DNA from 4 places in the Enterobacter cloacae complex sp. IR5418 genome. Region 2 is predicted to be linked to each of the others. Evidence: predicted binding sites of a transcription regulator. Region 2 holds the regulator's gene; each other region holds the start of a gene.
The links. Region 2 encodes CRP, which controls carbon source genes, mostly activating them, when cyclic AMP is high. Its sites were predicted from a motif close to ATGTGANNNNNNTCACAT; they were not measured.
Positions count from the first base shown of each region.

Region 1: the regulator CRP is predicted to act here: its motif matches at 2,311-2,328, upstream of epd (erythrose-4-phosphate dehydrogenase).
Region 3: the regulator CRP is predicted to act here: its motif matches at 3,449-3,466, upstream of aaeR (HTH-type transcriptional activator AaeR).
Region 4: the regulator CRP is predicted to act here: its motif matches at 3,007-3,024, upstream of rhaS (HTH-type transcriptional activator RhaS).

Region 1 is NZ_JBMKHS010000018.1:40,725-46,167, reverse strand. It holds gene tkt (transketolase) at 165-2,156, shown strand; gene epd (erythrose-4-phosphate dehydrogenase) at 2,523-3,542, shown strand; gene pgk (phosphoglycerate kinase) at 3,592-4,755, shown strand; gene fbaA (class II fructose-bisphosphate aldolase) at 4,847-5,443, shown strand, end outside.
Region 2 is NZ_JBMKHS010000006.1:167,406-172,848, reverse strand. It holds gene ACOTX7_RS07490 (hydrolase) at 163-1,185, shown strand; gene ACOTX7_RS07485 (YheU family protein) at 1,182-1,400, shown strand; gene ACOTX7_RS07480 (phosphoribulokinase) at 1,431-2,300, shown strand; gene ACOTX7_RS07475 (OsmC family protein) at 2,387-2,791, opposite strand; gene crp (cAMP-activated global transcriptional regulator CRP) at 3,102-3,734, shown strand; gene ACOTX7_RS07465 (YccS/YhfK family putative transporter) at 3,792-5,443, shown strand, end outside.
Region 3 is NZ_JBMKHS010000007.1:149,581-155,023, forward strand. It holds gene ACOTX7_RS08345 (NAD-dependent succinate-semialdehyde dehydrogenase) at 1-101, opposite strand, end outside; gene aaeB (p-hydroxybenzoic acid efflux pump subunit AaeB) at 188-2,155, opposite strand; gene aaeA (p-hydroxybenzoic acid efflux pump subunit AaeA) at 2,161-3,093, opposite strand; gene aaeX (p-hydroxybenzoic acid efflux pump operon protein AaeX) at 3,101-3,304, opposite strand; gene aaeR (HTH-type transcriptional activator AaeR) at 3,484-4,410, shown strand; gene tldD (metalloprotease TldD) at 4,519-5,443, opposite strand, start outside.
Region 4 is NZ_JBMKHS010000024.1:14,398-19,840, reverse strand. It holds gene rhaT (L-rhamnose/proton symporter RhaT) at 85-1,119, shown strand; gene rhaR (HTH-type transcriptional activator RhaR) at 1,120-1,968, opposite strand; gene rhaS (HTH-type transcriptional activator RhaS) at 2,042-2,878, opposite strand; gene rhaB (rhamnulokinase) at 3,180-4,649, shown strand; gene rhaA (L-rhamnose isomerase) at 4,646-5,443, shown strand, end outside.

The DNA of each region.
Region 1 (5,443 bases), on a different contig from region 2:
TTGCGCAACATGCGAGCATGATCCAGAGATTTCTTAAGCTGCAAAAGAATGCTCCATGTACATGCCCTGCGGCTTGGGTTACATTGTTGGCACTTTTTTCCGGCGTAGCCCAAAACGCGCTGTCGTCAAGGGCATGGCCTTTAACAGTCCGATCTGGAGTTAAAATGTCCTCACGTAAAGAGCTTGCTAATGCTATTCGTGCGCTGAGCATGGATGCAGTACAGAAAGCCAAATCCGGCCACCCGGGTGCCCCTATGGGTATGGCTGACATCGCCGAAGTCCTGTGGCGTGATTTCCTTAACCACAACCCTCAGAACCCGGCATGGGCTGACCGTGACCGTTTCGTGCTGTCTAACGGCCACGGCTCTATGCTGATCTACAGCCTGCTGCACCTCACTGGCTACGATCTGCCAATCGAAGAGCTGAAAAACTTCCGTCAGCTGCACTCCAAAACTCCAGGTCACCCGGAAGTGGGCTACACCGCTGGCGTTGAAACCACCACCGGTCCGCTGGGTCAGGGCATCGCTAACGCTGTAGGTATGGCGATTGCAGAGAAGACTCTGGCGGCGCAGTTCAACCGTCCAGGCCACGACATCGTTGACCACTTCACCTACGCCTTCCTGGGCGACGGCTGCATGATGGAAGGCATTTCTCACGAAGTGTGCTCCCTGGCCGGTACCCTGAAGCTGGGCAAACTGGTTGCGTTCTATGACGACAACGGCATCTCCATCGACGGCCACGTTGAAGGCTGGTTCACTGACGACACCGCCGCACGTTTCGAAGCCTACGGCTGGCACGTTGTGCGCGGCGTTGATGGCCACGATGCTGACTCGATTAAACGTGCAGTAGAAGAAGCGCGCGCCGTGACCGACAAACCGTCCCTGCTGATGTGCAAAACCATCATCGGCTTCGGTTCTCCGAACAAAGCGGGTACTCACGACTCCCACGGCGCACCGCTGGGCGACGCGGAAATCGCACTGACCCGTGAAGCGCTTGGCTGGAAACACCCTGCCTTCGAAATCCCGTCTGAAATCTACGCGCAGTGGGATGCGAAAGAAGTGGGCCAGGCGAAAGAAGCGGCCTGGAACGAGAAATTCGCGGCATACGCGAAAGCCTTCCCTCAGGAAGCCGCTGAATTCACCCGTCGTATGAAAGGTGACATGCCGTCCGACTTCGACGCGAAAGCCAACGAGTTCATCGCGAAGTTGCAGGCGAATCCATCTAAGATCGCCAGCCGTAAAGCATCGCAGAATGCGATCGAAGCGTTTGGTCCTCTGCTTCCAGAATTCCTCGGCGGTTCCGCTGACCTGGCGCCATCTAACCTGACCCTGTGGTCTGGCTCTAAGCCAATCAACGAAGACACTGCCGGTAACTACATCCATTACGGTGTACGTGAATTCGGTATGACCGCGATTGCCAACGGTATCGCTCTGCACGGTGGTTTCCTGCCGTACACCTCTACCTTCCTGATGTTCGTGGAATATGCACGTAACGCCGTGCGTATGGCTGCGCTGATGAAACAGCGTCAGGTGATGGTCTACACCCACGACTCCATCGGTCTGGGCGAAGATGGTCCAACTCACCAGCCGGTAGAGCAGGTGGCTTCCCTGCGCGTGACCCCGAACATGAGCACATGGCGTCCATGTGACCAGGTTGAATCTGCGGTGGCGTGGAAATACGGCGTTGAGCGTCAGGACGGTCCAACCGCGCTGATCCTCTCCCGTCAGAACCTGGCACAGCAGGAGCGTACCCCAGAGCAGCTGGCAAACATCGCGCGCGGTGGTTACGTGCTGAAAGATTGCGCAGGCCAGCCGGAGCTGATCTTCATCGCGACCGGTTCTGAAGTTGAACTGGCTGTAGCAGCATGGGAAAAACTGACTGCCGAAGGCGTGAAAGCGCGCGTGGTCTCCATGCCGTCTACCGATGCGTTCGACAAGCAGGATGCCGCATACCGCGAATCTGTACTGCCTAAAGCGGTTTCCGCGCGTGTGGCAGTGGAAGCGGGTATCGCTGACTACTGGTTCAAATACGTTGGCCTGAACGGTGCTATCGTCGGTATGACCACTTTCGGTGAGTCTGCTCCGGCGGAACAGCTGTTTGAAGAGTTTGGCTTCACCGTTGAGAACGTTGTCGCTAAGGCGAAAGAACTGCTGTAATTGTTTGTCCGGTGCGGGCTGATGCCCTCACCCCGGCCCTCTCCCACAGGGAGAGGGAGTATAAAATAGGCCGGGTAAGCGCTAGCGCCACCCGGCTTTTTTGTATGCACGATTCCTCAGACATGTAACTGCTCTGTAAATTATTCCACCGAAAATGTGATGCAAGTCATATAGCTCGCTTATTCATCTGGACAGAGATTCCTTTTATTCCCCGATTCGCTTATTCTTGCTGAAGCGTTTCAGTCGATTAAATGTTCGACAATTGACCAATCAATCGCAGTTTGTGACAGCAAGGATTCCCCTTCGGGCGTCGCTGGATTACTCTTTCAGCCACCTCAAACTCAGGGATAGCTTTGCAGGAGATCTATGACCGTACGCGTAGCGATTAATGGCTTCGGTCGCATCGGGCGCAACGTGGTTCGTGCTTTATATGAATCCGGGCGTCGGGCGGAAATCACCGTGGTGGCAATCAATGAACTGGCGGATGCTGCGGGTATGGCGCATTTGTTGAAATATGACACCAGCCACGGTCGCTTTGCCTGGGACGTTCGCCAGGAAAGGGAACAGCTGTTTGTCGGTGACGATGCTATCCGCGTGCTGCATGAGAACAGTATTGAAGGGCTGCCCTGGCGCGAACTGGGTGTGGATGTGGTGCTGGACTGTACCGGCGTGTACGGTAACCGTGAACATGGCGAAGCGCATCTGAATGCTGGCGCGAAAAAAGTCTTGTTCTCCCATCCCGGCAGTCACGACCTCGACGCTACCGTCGTGTTTGGCGTCAACCAGCACGAGCTGAAAGCTGAACACCGCATTGTCTCCAACGCCTCCTGCACCACCAACTGCATTATTCCGGTCATTAAACTGTTAGACGATGCGTATGGCATTGAATCCGGCACGGTGACCACGATTCACTCCGCCATGCACGATCAGCAGGTTATCGACGCCTACCATCCGGATTTACGACGCACTCGCGCGGCGAGCCAGTCTATCATTCCGGTAGATACGAAACTGGCTGCCGGGATCACCCGTATTTTCCCGCAGTTTAACGACCGTTTCGAAGCGATTGCCGTGCGTGTGCCAACGATAAACGTCACCGCGATCGATCTTAGCGTGACGGTGAAAAAACCGGTAAAAGCCTGTGAAGTCAACCTGTTGCTGCAAAAAGCGGCACAGGGAGCATTTCATGGTATAGTTGACTATACGGAATTACCGTTGGTCTCAGTAGATTTTAACCACGACCCGCACAGCGCCATCGTGGATGGCACGCAGACGCGAGTCAGTGGTGCACACCTCATCAAGACGCTGGTCTGGTGTGATAACGAATGGGGCTTTGCTAACCGAATGCTCGACACCACGTTAGCCATGGCCGCAAAAGGTTTCAGGTAGAGCGCACCTTGCGCTTGCAAAACTTTAAGAATCAACGAGAGGATTCACCATGTCTGTAATTAAGATGACCGATCTGGATCTGGCAGGTAAACGCGTTTTCATCCGTGCCGATCTGAACGTACCGGTTAAAGATGGCAAAGTGACCAGCGACGCGCGTATTCGTGCATCTCTGCCAACCATTGAACTGGCTCTGAAGCAGGGCGCTAAAGTGATGGTCACCTCCCACCTGGGCCGTCCAACTGAAGGCGAGTACAACGAAGAGTTCTCTCTGCTGCCGGTTGTTAATTACCTGAAAGACAAACTGTCCAGCCCGGTTCGCCTGGTGAAAGATTACCTGGATGGCGTGGAAGTTGCCGAAGGTGAGCTGGTTGTTCTGGAAAACGTTCGCTTCAACAAAGGCGAAAAGAAAGACGACGAAACTCTGTCCAAAAAATACGCTGCACTGTGCGACGTATTCGTCATGGATGCATTTGGTACGGCTCACCGTGCGCAGGCCTCTACCCACGGTATCGGTAAATTCGCAGACGTCGCCTGTGCAGGTCCACTGCTGGCTGACGAACTGGAAGCACTGGGTAAAGCACTGAAAGAACCTGCTCGTCCAATGGTCGCTATCGTAGGTGGTTCTAAAGTTTCTACCAAACTGACCGTACTGGATTCTCTGTCCAAAATCGCTGACCAGCTGATCGTTGGCGGTGGTATTGCGAACACCTTCGTTGCTGCTCAAGGCCACAACGTGGGTAAATCCCTGTACGAAGCAGACCTGGTTGATGAAGCCAAACGCCTGCTGGGCACCTGTGATATCCCGGTTCCAACTGACGTTCGCGTAGCAACCGAGTTCTCCGAAACCGCTACCGCAACCCTGAAATCTGTTAACGACATCAAAGATGAAGAGCAGATCCTGGACCTGGGTGACGTTTCTGCACAGAAACTGGCTGAAATCCTGAAAAACGCAAAAACTATCCTGTGGAACGGTCCTGTCGGCGTGTTCGAATTCCCGAACTTCCGCAAAGGGACTGAAATCGTTGCTAACGCTATTGCAGACAGCGAAGCGTTCTCTATCGCAGGCGGTGGTGACACCCTGGCAGCAATCGACCTGTTCGGTATCGCTGACAAGATCTCCTACATCTCCACTGGTGGCGGCGCATTCCTCGAATTCGTGGAAGGTAAAGTCCTGCCAGCAGTAGCAATGCTCGAAGAGCGCGCTAAGAAGTAAGCCATTCAGGGGCAGGGAAACCTGCCCAATTTTCAGCGCGCTTATCAGAGCACGCACCTTTCTAACGGCCGAAGATACAGGACTAAGCAACATGTCTAAAATTTTTGATTTCGTAAAACCTGGCGTTATCACTGGTGATGACGTACAGAAAGTGTTCCAGGTAGCTAAAGAAAACAACTTCGCTCTGCCAGCAGTTAACTGCGTAGGTACCGACTCCATCAACGCCGTACTGGAAACCGCTGCAAAAGTTAAAGCACCGGTTATCGTTCAGTTCTCTAACGGCGGCGCTGCGTTCATCGCAGGTAAAGGCGTGAAAACTGACATTCCTCAGGGCGCTGCTATCCTGGGTGCTATCTCTGGTGCGCACCACGTTCATCAGATGGCTGAACACTACGGTGTTCCGGTTATCCTGCACACTGACCACTGCGCGAAGAAACTGCTGCCGTGGATCGACGGTCTGCTGGACGCAGGTGAAAAACACTTTGCAGCAACCGGTAAGCCACTGTTCTCTTCTCACATGATCGACCTGTCCGAAGAGTCTCTGGAAGAAAACATCGAGATCTGTTCTAAGTACCTGGCGCGTATGTCCAAAATGGGCATGACCCTGGAAATCGAACTGGGTTGCACCGGTGGTGAAGAAGACGGTGTGGACAACAGCCACATGGACGCTTCTGCTCTGTACACTCAG
Region 2 (5,443 bases):
GAGAAAGGCATCAATTAAGCGTAGAGCGGAATCATTAGCCTGAGAGTAATAATCAAGGTAAAGAAATGTGATCGGGATCAGTTCATGTTTCGGAAAAACGGGCTAAACGGGGTACAATTCGGAAGGTATAGTTAATTTCTGACAAGAATCAGCATCGCCCTTATGACCCAAATCATTCCCTCAGACTTCGACATTGCAGCCGAAGAGAGCGCAGAGTTCGTGCCCATGCGCGGTGTGGCTAACCCTCACCTGCAAACCATGCTGCCGCGCCTGATCCGCCGCAAGGTACAGTTCACCCCACACTGGCAACGCCTGGATTTGCCGGATGGTGACTTTTTGGATCTCGCCTGGAGCGAAGATCCGGATCGGGCCAGACATAAACCCCGTCTGGTGGTCTTTCACGGTCTGGAAGGCAGCCTGCACAGCCCTTACGCACACGGTCTCATCGAGGCGGCGAAAGCCCGCGGCTGGCTTGGGGTAGTGATGCATTTTCGCGGATGCAGCGGCGAACCTAATCGTCAGAAACGCATTTATCACTCGGGTGAAACCGAGGACGGCACCTGGTTCCTGCGCTGGCTGAGAGACCGTTTTGGCGAGGTGCCAACGGCAGCGGTGGGGTATTCGCTGGGCGGCAATATGCTGGCCTGCCTGCTGGCGAAGGAGAGCGACGCCGTACCGCTGGAGGCGGCGGTGATCGTCTCTGCGCCGTTTATGCTGGAGCAGTGCAGCTATCATATGGAAAAGGGGTTTTCGCGGATCTACCAGCGTTACCTGCTCAACCTGCTGAAAGCCAACGCCGCGCGCAAGCTGAAGGCCTATCCCGATACGCTGCCTGTGACGCTGCAACAGCTCAAACGCGTGAAGCGCCTGCGCGAGTTTGATGATTTGATCACCTCGAAAATTCACGGCTTTGCCGATGCGATTGACTATTACCGTCAGTGCAGCGCCATGCCTTTACTGAATCAAATCACGAAACCTACGCTGATTATCCACGCCAAAGATGACCCGTTTATGGATCATCACTCGATCCCCGCGCCCGAACATCTGCCGGCCAACGTGGAGTATCAGCTCACCCAGTTCGGCGGACACGTCGGCTTTGTTGGCGGCACGCTGCGTCGGCCAAAAATGTGGCTTGAGACGCGTATTCCCGACTGGTTAACGGCTTATCTGGACGGTAAAAAATGATTATTCCCTGGCAGGATCTCTCTCCCGAAACGCTCGATAATCTGATTGAAAGCTTTGTCTTGCGCGAAGGCACCGATTATGGTGAACATGAACGTTCGCTTGAACAAAAGGTCAACGATGTTAAGCGCCAGCTTAAAAGCGGCGACGTGGTGCTGGTATGGTCCGAACTGCATGAGACGGTCAATATCATGCCCCGCAACGCGTTTCATGGCTGATCTTTACACTTTTCCAGTCAGGGAGTTGCTATGTCTGCCAGACATCCGGTTATTGCCGTTACGGGTTCGAGTGGGGCGGGTACCACTACCACCAGCCTCGCCTTCCGCAAGATCTTCGCCCAGCTTAACTTACGGGCGGCAGAGGTAGAGGGCGACAGCTTTCACCGCTACACGCGCCCGGAGATGGATATGGCCATCCGCAAGGCGCGCGATCTGGGTAAACACATCAGCTACTTCGGCCCGGAGGCGAATGACTTCGGCCTGCTGGAGCAAACCTTCCGCGAATACGGGCAGAGCGGCACCGGGCAGTCCCGCAAGTATCTGCACACCTACGATGAAGCCGTGCCCTGGAACCAGGTTCCCGGCACATTCACGCCCTGGCAACCGCTGCCGGAACCGACTGACGTGCTGTTTTACGAAGGATTGCACGGCGGCGTGGTGACGCCTCAGCACGACGTGGCGCGCCATGTGGATTTGCTGGTGGGGGTGGTGCCGATCGTTAACCTTGAGTGGATCCAGAAGCTGACGCGTGACATGAGCGAGCGCGGCCATTCGCGCGAGGCGGTCATGGACTCGGTTGTGCGCTCCATGGAAGACTACATCAACTTCCTGACGCCACAGTTCTCCCGCACCCACATTAACTTCCAGCGCGTCCCCACCGTGGACACCTCCAACCCGTTCGCCGCAAAAAGCATCCCGTCGCTGGACGAGAGCTTTGTGGTGATCCACTTCCGCAACCTGGAAGGCATTGATTACCCCTGGCTGCTGGCGATGCTACAGGGTTCGTTTATTTCGCACATGAATACGTTAGTGGTGCCGGGCGGAAAAATGGGGCTGGCGATGGAGCTGATTATGACACCGCTGGTGCAGCGGCTGATGGAAGGAAAGCAGATCGCGTGACGCCTGTTGCCGGATGGCGCTGCGCTTACCGGGCCTACGGGCGTGCAGTTGTAGGGCGGGTCAGCGAAGCGCCACCCGCCAAAAGATTACGCCTCGATCACTTCATACGAATGGGTGATGTTTACCGCTTTTTCCAGCATCAACGCCACAGAGCAGTACTTCTCCGCAGAGAGATCTACCGCGCGTGACACCGCCGCGTCCTTCAGCGCTTTGCCGGTGACGATAAAGTGCAGATTGATATGGGTAAACAGGCGTGGCGCCTCTTCGCGACGTTCCGACGTCAGCTTCACTTCACAACCGGTCACGTCATGACGGCCTTTTTGCAGGATCGACACCACGTCGATCGCACTGCATCCCCCTGCCGCCATCAGCACCATTTCCATTGGGCTTGGCGCTTTATCACCGGAGTTGCCATCCATCAAAACCTGGTGCCCGGAAGCAGACTCGCCCAGGAACGTTAACCCTTCAACCCATTTCACACGCGCTTGCATATTCACTCACTCCAACGTTGCATTTTTTATGACAGATTACGTGTACGTTACATTTCTCGCAACGGAAGGCGACCTGCGTCATGCTGAAGCGAGACACCAGGAGACACGCGGCGAAAGCTATGCTAAAACACTCTGGATGCTACAGTAATACATTGACGTTACACATGTATGCAGAGGACATCAAACTTTACTGGCTGCGAAACGTTACGACAGCCGACTTCCCAGGTATGGGTAAGAATTCGATTGCAACCCCAGAGTCCGGATGCATCTTATGACTCTGGTGACAGCTTATAACAGAGGATAACAGCGCATGGTGCTTGGCAAACCGCAAACAGACCCGACTCTCGAATGGTTCTTGTCTCATTGCCACATTCATAAGTACCCATCAAAGAGCACGCTGATTCACCAGGGTGAAAAGGCGGAAACGTTGTATTACATCGTTAAAGGCTCGGTGGCCGTGCTGATCAAAGATGAAGAAGGGAAAGAGATGATCCTTTCTTATCTGAACCAGGGCGATTTTATCGGTGAACTGGGCCTGTTTGAAGAAGGCCAGGAACGTAGCGCCTGGGTTCGTGCAAAAACAGCATGTGAAGTGGCTGAAATTTCTTACAAGAAATTCCGTCAGCTGATTCAGGTCAACCCTGACATCCTGATGCGTCTTTCTTCCCAGATGGCACGCCGTCTGCAAGTGACCTCTGAGAAGGTGGGTAACCTCGCCTTCCTGGACGTGACCGGTCGTATTGCGCAGACGCTGTTGAACCTGGCGAAACAGCCAGACGCCATGACCCACCCTGACGGCATGCAAATTAAAATTACCCGCCAGGAAATCGGTCAGATCGTCGGCTGCTCCCGTGAAACAGTGGGCCGTATCCTGAAGATGCTGGAAGATCAGAACCTGATCTCTGCCCACGGTAAAACTATCGTGGTTTACGGAACCCGTTAATTGTGGTCAAACGGCGTGCCGCCGCAGGGTGGCACGCCGTTTTTGTCTCTACTCCCCATGTGGCGCAGGCTGATCTATCACCCGGAAGTTAACTACGCACTGCGACAAACGCTGGTGTTGTGTCTTCCCGTGGCCGTGGGCCTGATCCTCGGACATCTTCAGCAAGGCCTGCTGTTTTCCCTCGTCCCCGCCTGCTGCAACATTGCCGGTCTGGATACGCCGCATAAACGCTTTTTTAAACGTCTGATTATCGGCGGCTGCCTGTTTGCGGGCTGTAGCCTTGCCGTACAGCTTTTGCTGGCTCGTGATATCCCGCTGCCGCTGATCCTGACCGTGCTGGCGATGACGCTCGGCGTCACCGCGGAAATCAGCTCGCTGCACGCCCGCCTGCTTCCCGCGTCGCTGATTGCCGCCATCTTCACCTTAAGCCTTGCGGGCAATATGCCGGTGTGGGAGCCGCTACTGATCTACGCCCTGGGGACATTATGGTACGGCCTGTTTAACTGGTTCTGGTTCTGGCTGTGGCGGGAACAGCCGCTGCGCGAATCCCTGAGCCTGCTCTACGTGCAGCTTGCTGAATACTGCGAAGCAAAATACACCCTGCTCACTCAACATACCGACCCGGAAAAATCCCTGCCGCCGCTGCTGGCGCGTCAGCAAAAAGTGGTGGATCTCATCAGCCAGTGCTATCAGCAGTTGCACATGCTTGCCGCCAACAAAAATCATGAATACAAGCGGCTGCTGCGTACCTTCCAAGTCGGGCTGGATTTGCAGGAGCATATCTCCGTCAGCCTTCATAATCCGGAAGAGGTGCAAAAGCTGGTGGAGCGCAGCCATGCGGAAGCGGTGATCCGCTGGAACGCGCAGACCGTCGCGGCGCGCCTGCGGGTGCTGGCTGACGATATCCTCTATCACCGCTACCCGACGCGCTTTAACATGGACAAACAGCTCGGCGCGCTGGAAAAGATTGCGCGTCAGCACGCGGATAACCCGGTCGGGCAGTTTGCCGCCTGGCATTTCAGCCGCATCGCCCGGGTGTTGCGCACCCAGCGCCCGCTTTATGCCCGGGACCTGATGGCCGATAAGCAAAAACGGCTGCCGCTGCTGCCCGCCCTCAAAAGCTATCTTTCACTGAAGTCTTCCGCCCTGCGCAACGCCGCGCGCATCAGTGTGATGCTGAGCATCGCCAGCCTGATGGGAGTGGCCCTGCACCTGCCGAAACCCTACTGGATCTTAATGACCGTGCTGTTTGTTACCCAGAACGGCTATGGCGCCACGCGGGTACGCATTCTGCATCGGGCGGGCGGGACGATGGCGGGGCTGATTATCGCGGGCGTGACGCTGCACTTCCATGTGCCGGAGGGCTATACCCTGGCCGGTATGCTGGCGATCACGCTGGTGAGTTACCTGATCATCCGCAAAAACTACGGCTGGGCGATGGTGGGCTTTACGGTGACGGCGGTATATACCCTACAACTGCTCACGCTTAACGGGGAACAATTTATTATTGCCCGGCTGGTCGATACGCTGATTGGCTGCCTGATCGCCTTTGGCGGCATGGTCTGGCTGTGGCCGCAGTGGCAAAGCGGGTTGCTGAGGCAGAACGCCCACGATGCGCTGGAAGCCGACCAGCAGGCCATACGTCTTATCCTGAGCGATGACCCGCAGCCTTCTCCGCTGGCTTACGAGCGCATGAAGGTCAACCAGGC
Region 3 (5,443 bases), on a different contig from region 2:
GGGTTTAACACATCAAACGTGGTGTCGAGTGTTTTCCAGATACCGTTAACCAGATAGCCGGTCTGAAAAAGAATACTGTCCTGAAGAGCCTGGGTTGTCATGTGTCCTCCCTTCCTGAATGTTTGAACCTGCAAGAATAAGTATAGCCACAAAAAAACCGACGCTTTTGGCGTCGGTTTTCTCTTCGTTAGCTGTCTGTCAGCGCATTCTGGTAGCGGTGCAGCATAAACACCAGCCGCTCTACCGGCTCGGTAACCTGCGGCGGCGCTTCCCAGACTCGCAGTTTCTCCTGGTAGATATCCAGCTCCTCCAGCAGTTGCTTAAAGTAGCGGCGACGTTTGTCATCACTGGATGCCGATATCACATGGTCCGCCGTTCGCCGTAGCTGGCGGTGGAAAGCGGACAAATCGTCGTTGATCGGCACGGGCGCGTTCCGCAAACGCTGGTGCGCGATAATCATGGTTAACGCCAGCCGGAAGCGGGCCACATCTCCCGGGAATTTATTCAGCAACAGGAACAACTGCTGATAGAGCGCCGGCAGGTGGTTCTCCTTGCGCCGCGCGGTGTTGGTGGTCATGGACGAAACAGCGGCGGATACAAACTGATTCAGCAGCACGCGTCCAGTCCGCGCCTGAGAGTTATCCCGTACCAGCAGGATCACCATCATCGCCAGGAAACACCCCACCAGCTGGCCTAGTGCGCTGTCCAGGAACTGGCTGAAATGGAAGGTCATCGGGTTATCCAGCACGATGATGTTAATCGTACTCGCCAGCGCACCTAACGATCCCAGACGGCGTTTTTGTACCTCTATCCCGATAAAGAACGCCATTACCGCCAGGCTGATGCAGAGCAAAAGCATGCTTTGCTGCGTCGAGGGGATAATCACCAGGAAATAGAGCGCGCCAATGGGTAACGCCGCAATGGTGCCGTACAGAAAATCGATAGCGACCATGCGCGGGTTGGGCAGACGCATCGCCAGCGCGGTGACGACCGCAATCATCACCATCGCGCCGCTACCGGACGTCCAGCCGGTCCACAGCCAGAACAGCGTGCCGAGTATACAGGCCAGAGTGGTACGCCAGAAGTTGACCATCGCATGATGACGCTCGGCGGATTCCGGTTTGATGACCACTTCGCCCTGTAACACCTCTTCTTCCGCCGCACTGATTTTGGTGTTGCTTATCACGCCGCGTTTCAGGAGCAGGTAGCGCGTTGCGGCACCAACCCAGGTATAAATGGTGACTGGCGTATCCCGTTCTCCCGTCCAGGCAATCACACGGCGCATGCGTTTGAGCTGTCGATGCACGTCCTGCACCGTCTCCACGGGCTCGTCAAACAGTTCGCGGAAGGTATCCGTTACCACCTCGGGACGGGTGTTCTGAATCAGGTAGGTTTCACACGCCTGGGTGATCAGCGTTAACGAGACGGTATTGATCGCTTTAAGACGACGATTGGCGCGCTCCCAGCGGGAAGACTCCATATTGAGATTACTGCGCATCCCTTCAAGCGCCTGCGTGCGGCGCACCAGCGCACTCCAGGCCTTGTCGACCTCCTCGCTGTCGCCATGCTTAATGCACAACTGCATCAGCTGGTACTGGGCAACGATCAGCGCATCCAGCTCACGATCCACTTCCTGCTTGATGGATCGCGGAGAGAAAAGCAGATCTGCGACAATCGCGCAGACAATACCAATCACAATCTCACTGCACCGCTCTACCGCGAACTGCGGGGCGAGCAGGGGTTCGGACTGAATGGTGATGATGATAATCAGCGCGGTATAACCCGCCAGCCCCCAGGCGTACGAGTTCTCGACCTTAACCAGGGAAGAGATCCAGGTGCAGAAACCGGCCCAGATACAGCACACGATCAGCATCAGCAGCGGGGTGCGGATCATCAGGATGATAATGGTCAGGGCGGCGATACAGCCGATAAAGGTCCCGATAATACGCAGCATCCCGCGATAGCGGATTGCCCCGGAGTAGGGTTCGCCACCCGCAGCGAAGGCGGGACCGGCGGCGACAATGGCAGCGGTCAGAACGGCCCAGCGCGGCGTTTCAAGCTGGAAGTGAAATCCAATAAACAGCGCCAGCACAATGGCGCATGCCAGCTTCACGGCGAAGCGGATGTGCTGGCTGGCGATGGAAAAAATGCCCATAGTGATTAACCAAACTCGCGCAGGCGGTGGGCGATTTGACGGAAGATGGAGTCCTGACTGGCGTCACGGTCGGTTTCACCGGTGATCACCACCGTCGCCGTGGTGCCTGCGGGCCAGAAGTTGCTCTGCTGCTCATCCAGACGAATGCGTACTGGTACGCGCTGCGCCAGGCGAACCCACTCGAGGTTGGAATCGACGGTCGCCATTCCTTTTGAATCATTGGTACTGCTGGAGTTGGTCACCCCCGCAGCAACGCTGTCCACGGTACCTTTCAGCACCCGGTTGCTGCCGAGCGGCGTGATTTCGGCGCGATAGCCCGGACGCACGCCTTCCAGCTTGGTCTCTTCCATATAGGCGAGGACGTAGAAGGAGTTCTGTTTCACCAGCGCAACGGCGGTTGAGCCGCGCGTGATAAACTCACCCGCATAGACGTTGAGGTTGGTCACCCAGCCATCGGACGGGGCGCGGATAACGGTACGTTCCAGATCGAGCTTTGCCAGATCGCGCGTCGCCTGCGCTTTTGCCAGCTGATGCAGCACGGTTTGCAGCACGTTATTGGACTGGTCAATCTCTTCCCGGGACATGGCCTGGATGCCCAGCTTGTTACGGCGTCCTGCTTCACGGCGTTTTTCAGAGGCCAGCGCGTTGTAATAGGCCACGTCGGCTTCCGCTTCTTCCAGCGCTTTTTGATAGCGCGGCTGGTCGATGGTGAACAGCACCTGATCTTTTTTCACCAGCTGGTTATCGTGAACGTTGACTGCCGTAATAAGACCGGCGACATCGGGCGCTATCGCGACCACCTCCGCGCTGAAACGCGCATCGCGCGTCCACGGGGATTCGGTGTAATAAACCCAGGCGCGAAAAATAGCGATGAACGCCAGGATGACCAGCGCCATAGTGATGGCAGTGCGGGAGATTTTTCTTGTTAGCGTTTTCACATCAACCTCAGACAAACATGCGCGATATTAAATAGAACAGGCAGCAATACAGCGCGGTATTGAACAATGCAGGATGCCAGACGAAATCATAAATCCCGGTAGGGACCAGCACCTTGCGCACCAGCCAGAAGATCGCCAGTGATAAAAGAAGCTCGAAAAATATCGGTGGGAACGACAAACCGAACACCACGATAACGGGAAACAGACTCATGTTGACCTTGATTAAAGAGAGTGCAGGTTACTGGATTTTTAAGCTCGCACCGCCGCAGGAGAGCAAGAATTGCCGGGCGAGAGTGGCGCAGCCGTTATGTAATTAATAATATATTAACGTAACTGTTATGCTGTTATCTATCATATGTGATCTAAATCACTTTTAAGCCAGAGTGAATAATGGAACGTCTTAAACGCATGTCGGTGTTTGCCAAAGTTGTCGAGCAAGGCTCTTTTACCGCCGCAGCACGTCAGCTACAAATGAGCGTCTCATCCATTAGCCAGACGGTGTCAAAACTGGAGGATGAGCTTCAGGTGAAGCTGCTCAACCGCAGCACCCGCAGCATCGGGCTGACGGAAGCGGGGAAAATTTACTATCAGGGCTGCCGTCGAATGCTGCATGAAGTGCAGGATGTTCATGAGCAGCTCTATGCCTTTAATAACACCCCTATCGGCACGCTGCGCATCGGGTGTTCTTCAACTATGGCACAAAATGTTCTCGCTGCCATGACGGCGGAAATGCTGAAAGAGTATCCCGGTTTATCCGTCAATCTGGTCACGGGCATTCCAGCACCGGACCTGATTGCCGATGGGTTAGACGTGGTGATACGCGTTGGCGCATTGCAGGACTCGAGCCTGTTCTCGCGTCGACTGGGCAGCATGCCGATGGTGGTCTGCGCTTCGAAGAGCTATCTGGCACAGTATGGCGTACCGGAAAAACCCGCCGACCTGAGCAACCACTCGTGGCTGGAATACAGCGTACGGCCAGATAACGAATTTGAACTGATTGCGCCGGAAGGGCTTTCCACTAAACTGCTGCCAGAAGGTCGCTTCGTGACCAATGATCCGATGACAATCTCGCGATGGCTGGTGGCCGGGGCCGGGATCGCCTACGTGCCGCTGATGTGGGTGATCAACGAGATCAACAGCGGCGAACTGGAGATCCTCTTCCCGCGCTACCAGTCCGATCCGCGCCCGGTGTACGCGTTGTATACCGAAAAGGACAAGCTGCCGCTGAAGGTGCAGGTCTGTATTAACTATCTGACGGACTATTTTGTGGAAGTGGCGGAGCTGTTTCAGGGCATGCGGGGGAGAAGGAAAGAGTAGGCATTCGCCCCTCACCCTAACCCTCTCCCCAACGGGGAGAGGGGACTGCTCCGTGCGGTCTTTTCTCCCTCGCCCCTTTGGGGAGAGGGCCGGGGTGAGGGGGAAAATTTACGCCGTGCCGCCCACCGTCAGGTTATCAACCTTCAGCGTTGGCTGGCCCACGCCCACAGGCAGGCTCTGGCCCTCTTTGCCGCAAACGCCCACGCCGTTATCCAGCTTCAGGTCGTTACCGACCATGGAAATCTGCTGCATCGCTTCGATGCCGGACCCAATCAACGTTGCGCCCTTCACCGCTTTGGTCACTTTGCCTTTCTCAATCAGATACGCCTCGGAGGTAGAGAAGACAAATTTGCCGGAGGTGATATCCACCTGACCGCCACCAAAGTTTGGCGCGAAGATCCCGTAATCAACAGATTCGATAATCTCCTGCGGCGTGGATTTACCCGGCAGCATGTAGGTGTTGGTCATGCGCGGCATCGGCAGGTGCGCGTAGGATTCGCGACGGCCGTTACCCGTTGGCGCTACGCCCATCAACCGTGCGTTAAGCTTGTCCTGCATGTAGCCTTTCAGCACGCCGTTTTCAATCAGCACGTTGTACTGGCCCGGCGTACCTTCGTCGTCGATAGAAATCGAGCCGCGACGGTCGAGCATGGTGCCATCATCCACCACGGTACACAGTTCGGAGGAGACGAGCTGCCCCATCTGACCGCTGAATACGGACGTCCCGCGACGGTTGAAATCCCCTTCCAGGCCGTGACCGACCGCTTCGTGCAGCAGCACGCCCGGCCAGCCTGCGCCAAGAACCACCGGCAGCGTACCGGCGGGTGCCGCCACGGCAGACAGGTTAACCAGCGCCATGCGCACGGCTTCTTTCGCCCACGCATCCGCGCGGGCTTCGCCATCAACATCGCCCAGGAACCAGTCATAGCCAAAACGACCGCCGCCACCGCTTGAGCCGCGCTCGCGCTTGCCGTCGTCTTCCACCTGAACGCTGATGGAAAGACGCACCAGCGGACGCACGTCGGCGGCCAGA
Region 4 (5,443 bases), on a different contig from region 2:
TCTGAAGGTTACCAAACCGCCCAATTTTTACACTCATCAAGTCGGCGGGAAGCCTCCGGCTATAAAAACGATGAGGATGTAAAAATGAATCATGCGATTACGATGGGTATCTTCTGGCATTTGATAGGCGCGGCCAGTGCAGCCTGTTTCTATGCCCCGTTTAAAAAGGTGAAAGGCTGGTCATGGGAAACCATGTGGTCCGTTGGCGGTACCGTGTCCTGGCTGATTTTGCCGTGGACAATCAGCGCCATGCTGCTGCCCGATTTCTGGGGCTACTTCTCCTCCTTCAACGCTTCCACCCTGCTGCCGGTATTCCTGTTCGGCGCGATGTGGGGCATCGGTAATATCAACTATGGCCTTACCATGCGCTACCTCGGCATGTCGATGGGGATAGGCATCGCGATTGGCATTACGCTGATCGTCGGCACCCTGATGACGCCCATCCTCAACGGCCATTTCGACGTGCTGATCAACACCCAGGGCGGGCGAATGACGCTGCTGGGCGTGCTGGTGGCGGTAATCGGCGTGGGGATCGTCACCCGCGCAGGCCAGCTAAAAGAACGCAAGATGGGCATCAAAGCCGAAGAGTTTAATCTGAAGAAAGGCTTGCTGCTGGCGGTGATGTGTGGAGTCTTCTCGGCGGGCATGTCGTTCGCCATGAACGCCGCCAAACCGATGCACGACGCCGCTGCGGCGCTGGGCGTCGATCCGCTGTATGTTGCCCTGCCAAGCTACGTGGTCATCATGGGCGGCGGCGCGCTGGTCAACCTCGGCTTCTGCTTCATTCGTCTGGCAAAAGTGAAGAATCTGTCGGTAAAAGCCGATTTCTCGCTGGCAAAACCGCTGATCGTCACCAACGTCCTGCTCTCCGCCCTCGGCGGCCTGATGTGGTATCTGCAATTCTTCTTCTACGCCTGGGGCCACGCCAGCATTCCGCCGCAGTATGACTACATGAGCTGGATGCTGCACATGAGCTTCTACGTGCTGTGCGGTGGGCTGGTTGGGCTGGTGCTGAAGGAGTGGAACAACGCCGGGCGTCGTCCGGTTGGCGTCCTGAGCCTGGGTTGCGTGGTGATTATTATCGCCGCTAACATTGTTGGCCTCGGCATGGCGAACTGATCAGGCGGCCTTACGACTGCGATGGCGCCACTGTACCGGCGTCATCCCCACCTCACGGTTAAACACCACCGAAAAGTAGTTACTGTCCTCAAAGCCGCAGCGCATCGCCACTTCACTGACCATCAGCTCCGTATGCTGTAACAGGTACTGGGCGTGGCAGATGCGCAGCTGGCGCAGATAGTGGTTTACCGTCATCCCCGTCTGGGTGCGGAACTGCTGGCGCAACGCGCGCTCGCTGCACTGCTCCTGCTCGCAGAATTTTTCCAGCACGAAACTCTTGTTCAGGCTGCCCGCAAGCCGGGTGATCAGCTTATCCAGCAGCGCTTCCTGCGTGGTGGCGGAGGGATTATCCGTGGCGTAACGATGGCGCTTCAGGGTCATCACCAGCTGGGCGAAAAGCAGCTCCGACATCTGGTTAGCCAGCGGATCGCTCTTCTGGCTCTCCTGCTCCAGCTGGGAAATGGTCTGGCGCACCTGAGCCATACCGTTGCTGCTTAAGCGCCAGTGCGGTTCGCCTCTGGTATCCAGAAAGCCCGGGATGCTGCCCGCCCAGTCGACATTCAGTTTGAGCCTGTCAGGGCAGTAGATGACGTTCTGTAATACCAGATCGTTAACCGAGGCGTAGGAGTGCTTGTCTTCAGCGCGAATGTAAAACAGATCTCCGCGCGTGATGCGGTAGGGCCGGTCGTTGAGGATGTGTAAGCCGTTGCCGCGCCACACCAGCACCAGCTCGCAGAATTCATGAGTGTGCTCGGCAAAGACATTTTGCGGATAGCGGTCCGCCACCGCGACGGCCTGACTCGCGGAGGCAAAAAAATCATCTTTGCGAAGAATTAACTGAGCAGCCACACCACAACCTCTACGGCGGATAACCGGACATTATTAGCTTTTTTGCGGCCTGAAAACGGTGACTGCCCTCGCGTTACTGAAGCAACGCGTCTTTCCCCTGACGAATATCGCGCGGCGACCAGCTAAATTCCCGGCGAAAAAGCGTCGAAAAGTGGTTACTGTCGCCGAATCCACAGCGATAAGCGATATCGGTGACGCTTTCGTCGGTATGACGTAAAAGATGACGCGCTTTGATCAGGCGCAGACGATTGAGGTAACGCTGCGGCGTCAGCCCGGTATGCTGCTTGAGCTGACGATGCAGCGTGCGTAGCGAGAGCGAAAAGTCATCCGCCAGCGTTTCCCAGCAGACATCTTCGGCGAAGTGATCTTCCAGCCAGGCCATCAGCTGGTTCAGTCGCGCGTCGTTATTTTCCAGCCCCTCCACCAGGCTGCTCCGGCGCAGCAGGACCAGCAGTTGCATAAACAGCAGTTCGCGGGTGGCGATGGCGTGCGTCTCTTGCCCGTCCTCGCTCTGCTCCATCTGGCTCACCAGCTGCCGCACCTGCTGCAACGTGGACTGATTCACCCGCCAGTGCGACGGGTAGTGGCCGTCCTTCTCCTGCGGCAAGAGCTGATTCAGCCCGGAGAGAAACTGGAACGCATCCGGGGAACGATAGAGCACATTGGTCAGGCACAGGTTGTCGGTATGTTCATACAGGTGCCTGTCGTGGTCGCGCACGAAGCACACCGTACCGCCGCTGATGGTATACGGCTGACCGTTAAACACGTGGATGCCCGTTCCGTGTTCAACAATCACAATTTCATGAAAATCATGATGATGTTCCGGGAACGCAGCCTGAGGAAGCCGTGGCTCAATCGCGACGGGAGATGCCCCCGAAGGAAAAAAATCGACGCTGTGCAGTACGGTCATAACGGCCCCCACCAATGAGAAAAGTTCTCAAAATAGTAATTAAGGCCTTCCTTCCTCACCTTAAATTTTTGACAGCAAACCGTGCAAAAGCTGCCGGTTTTTCAAGAAACGAGCGGAAAGATCGGGAAATGCGGTCAACGTCACACTGCCTGCAAACCCCGCCATTACTGGAAACTGTGAACTCCCTCACGTTCATCTTTGCTTTCTTGCCAGCGCGAGATTTGGGCTGTCAGTGGCGAGAAGGTGGCTATTTCTTCCCTTTCTTACACTCCTCGCTAATGACTTAAGAAAGGACCCGACCATGACTTTTCGCCATTGTGTGGCTGTCGATTTAGGCGCATCCAGCGGCCGTGTAATGCTCGCCACCTGGGACTGTGACCTGCACACCCTAACGCTTCGCGAAATGCACCGTTTCGCCAATTGTCTGCAAAAACAGGACGGTTTTGTTACCTGGGACATCGATGCGCTGGAAGCGGAGATCCGTACCGGACTTCACAACGTCTGCAACGACGGTATTCGCATCGACAGTATCGGCATTGATACCTGGGGCGTGGATTACGTGCTGCTGGACAGTCACGGCGAACGCGTCGGCCTGCCCGTCTCCTACCGCGACAGCCGTACCGATGGGCTGATGGCGCACGCCATCGCGCAGCTTGGCAAGGAGAACATCTATGGTCGCAGCGGCATCCAGTTTCTGCCGTTTAACACGCTGTACCAGCTGCGCGCGCTGGTGGAGCAACAGCCAGAGCTGGTCGAAAAGGTGGCGCATGCGCTGCTGATCCCGGACTACTTAAGCTACCGTCTGACCGGCAACATGAACTGGGAATACACCAACGCCACCACCACGCAGCTGGTCAATATCAACACCGATAACTGGGATGAACACCTGCTGGCCTGGACGGGCGCCTCGCCGTCCTGGTTTGGCACGCCAACCCATCCGGGCAATGTGATTGGTCACTGGCTTTGCCCGCAGGGGAATGAAATCCCTGTTGTCGCCGTCGCCAGCCATGATACCGCGAGCGCGGTCATTGCTTCGCCGCTCACCAGCAAAGACGCGGCCTACCTCTCCTCCGGCACCTGGTCGCTGATGGGCTTTGAGAGCAAAACCCCTTACACCAGCGATGCCGCGCTGGCCGCGAACATCACCAACGAAGGTGGCGCCGAAGGCCGCTACCGCGTGCTGAAGAACATCATGGGCCTGTGGCTGCTCCAGCGGGTGCTGAAAGAGCAGAACATTACCGACCTGCCCGCGCTTATCGCGGAAACTGAAAAGCTGAAGGCCTGCACCTTCCTGATTAACCCGAACGACGACCGCTTTATCAACCCGGTGCACATGAGCGCCGAGATCCAGGCCGCCTGTTTTGAAGCGGGACAGCCGGTACCATCCCGCCCCGCCGAGCTGGCGCGCTGCATTTTTGACAGTCTCGCCCTGCTCTATGCCGACATCCTGAGTGAACTGGCGAGCCTTCGCGGTAAACCGTTCAGCCAGCTGCATATCGTGGGCGGCGGCTGCCAGAACCAGCTGCTGAACCAGCTCTGCGCCGATGCCTGCGGCATTACCGTGGTGGCAGGTCCGATTGAAGCCTCCACGCTCGGCAATATCGGCATTCAGTTGATGACCCTGGACGAACTTTCCAGCGTCGACGATTTCCGTTCGGTGGTGACGGCGAATAACAGCCTGACCACTTACACCCCCCATCCCTGCCATGAAATTGCCCGCTATCGGGCGCAGTTTCAGCAAAAACGACTGACTAAGGAGCTTTGCGCATGACCACTCAACTTGAACAAGCCTGGGACCTGGCTAAACAGCGTTTCGCCGCCGTTGGCGTGGATGTCGAAGAGGCGCTGCGCCAGCTCGACCGTCTGCCCGTCTCTATGCACTGCTGGCAGGGCGATGACGTCGCCGGTTTCGAGAACCCAGGCGGTTCCCTGACGGGTGGCATTCAGGCCACGGGTAACTACCCGGGCAAAGCGCGCAACGCCACCGAACTGCGTGCGGATCTGGAGCTTGCGCTGAGCCTGATCCCCGGGCCAAAACGCCTGAATCTGCACGCCATTTATCTGGAGTCCGACGAGCCGGTCGCGCGTAACGAAATCAAACCGGAACACTTTAAGAACTGGGTGGAGTGGGCGAAAGCCAACAAACTGGGGCTGGATTTTAACCCGTCCTGTTTTTCACATCCGCTGAGCGCGGACGGGTTTACCCTTGCGCACGCCAACGACGACATCCGTCAGTTCTGGATCGACCATGTCAAAGCCAGCCGCCGCGTCTCCGCATACTTCGGCGAGCAGCTCGGCACGCCGTCGGTAATGAACATCTGGATCCCGGACGGTATGAAGGACATCACCGTAGACCGACTGGCGCCGCGTCAGCGTCTGCTGGCCGCGCTGGATGAAGCCATCAGCGAGAAACTGGATCCGGCGCACCACATCGACGCCGTTGAGAGCAAGCTGTTCGGCATTGGCGCAGAGAGCTACACCGTCGGCTCAAACGAGTTTTACATGGGCTACGCCACCAGCCGCCAGACCGCGCTGTGCCTGGATGCCGGTCACTTCCACCCGACC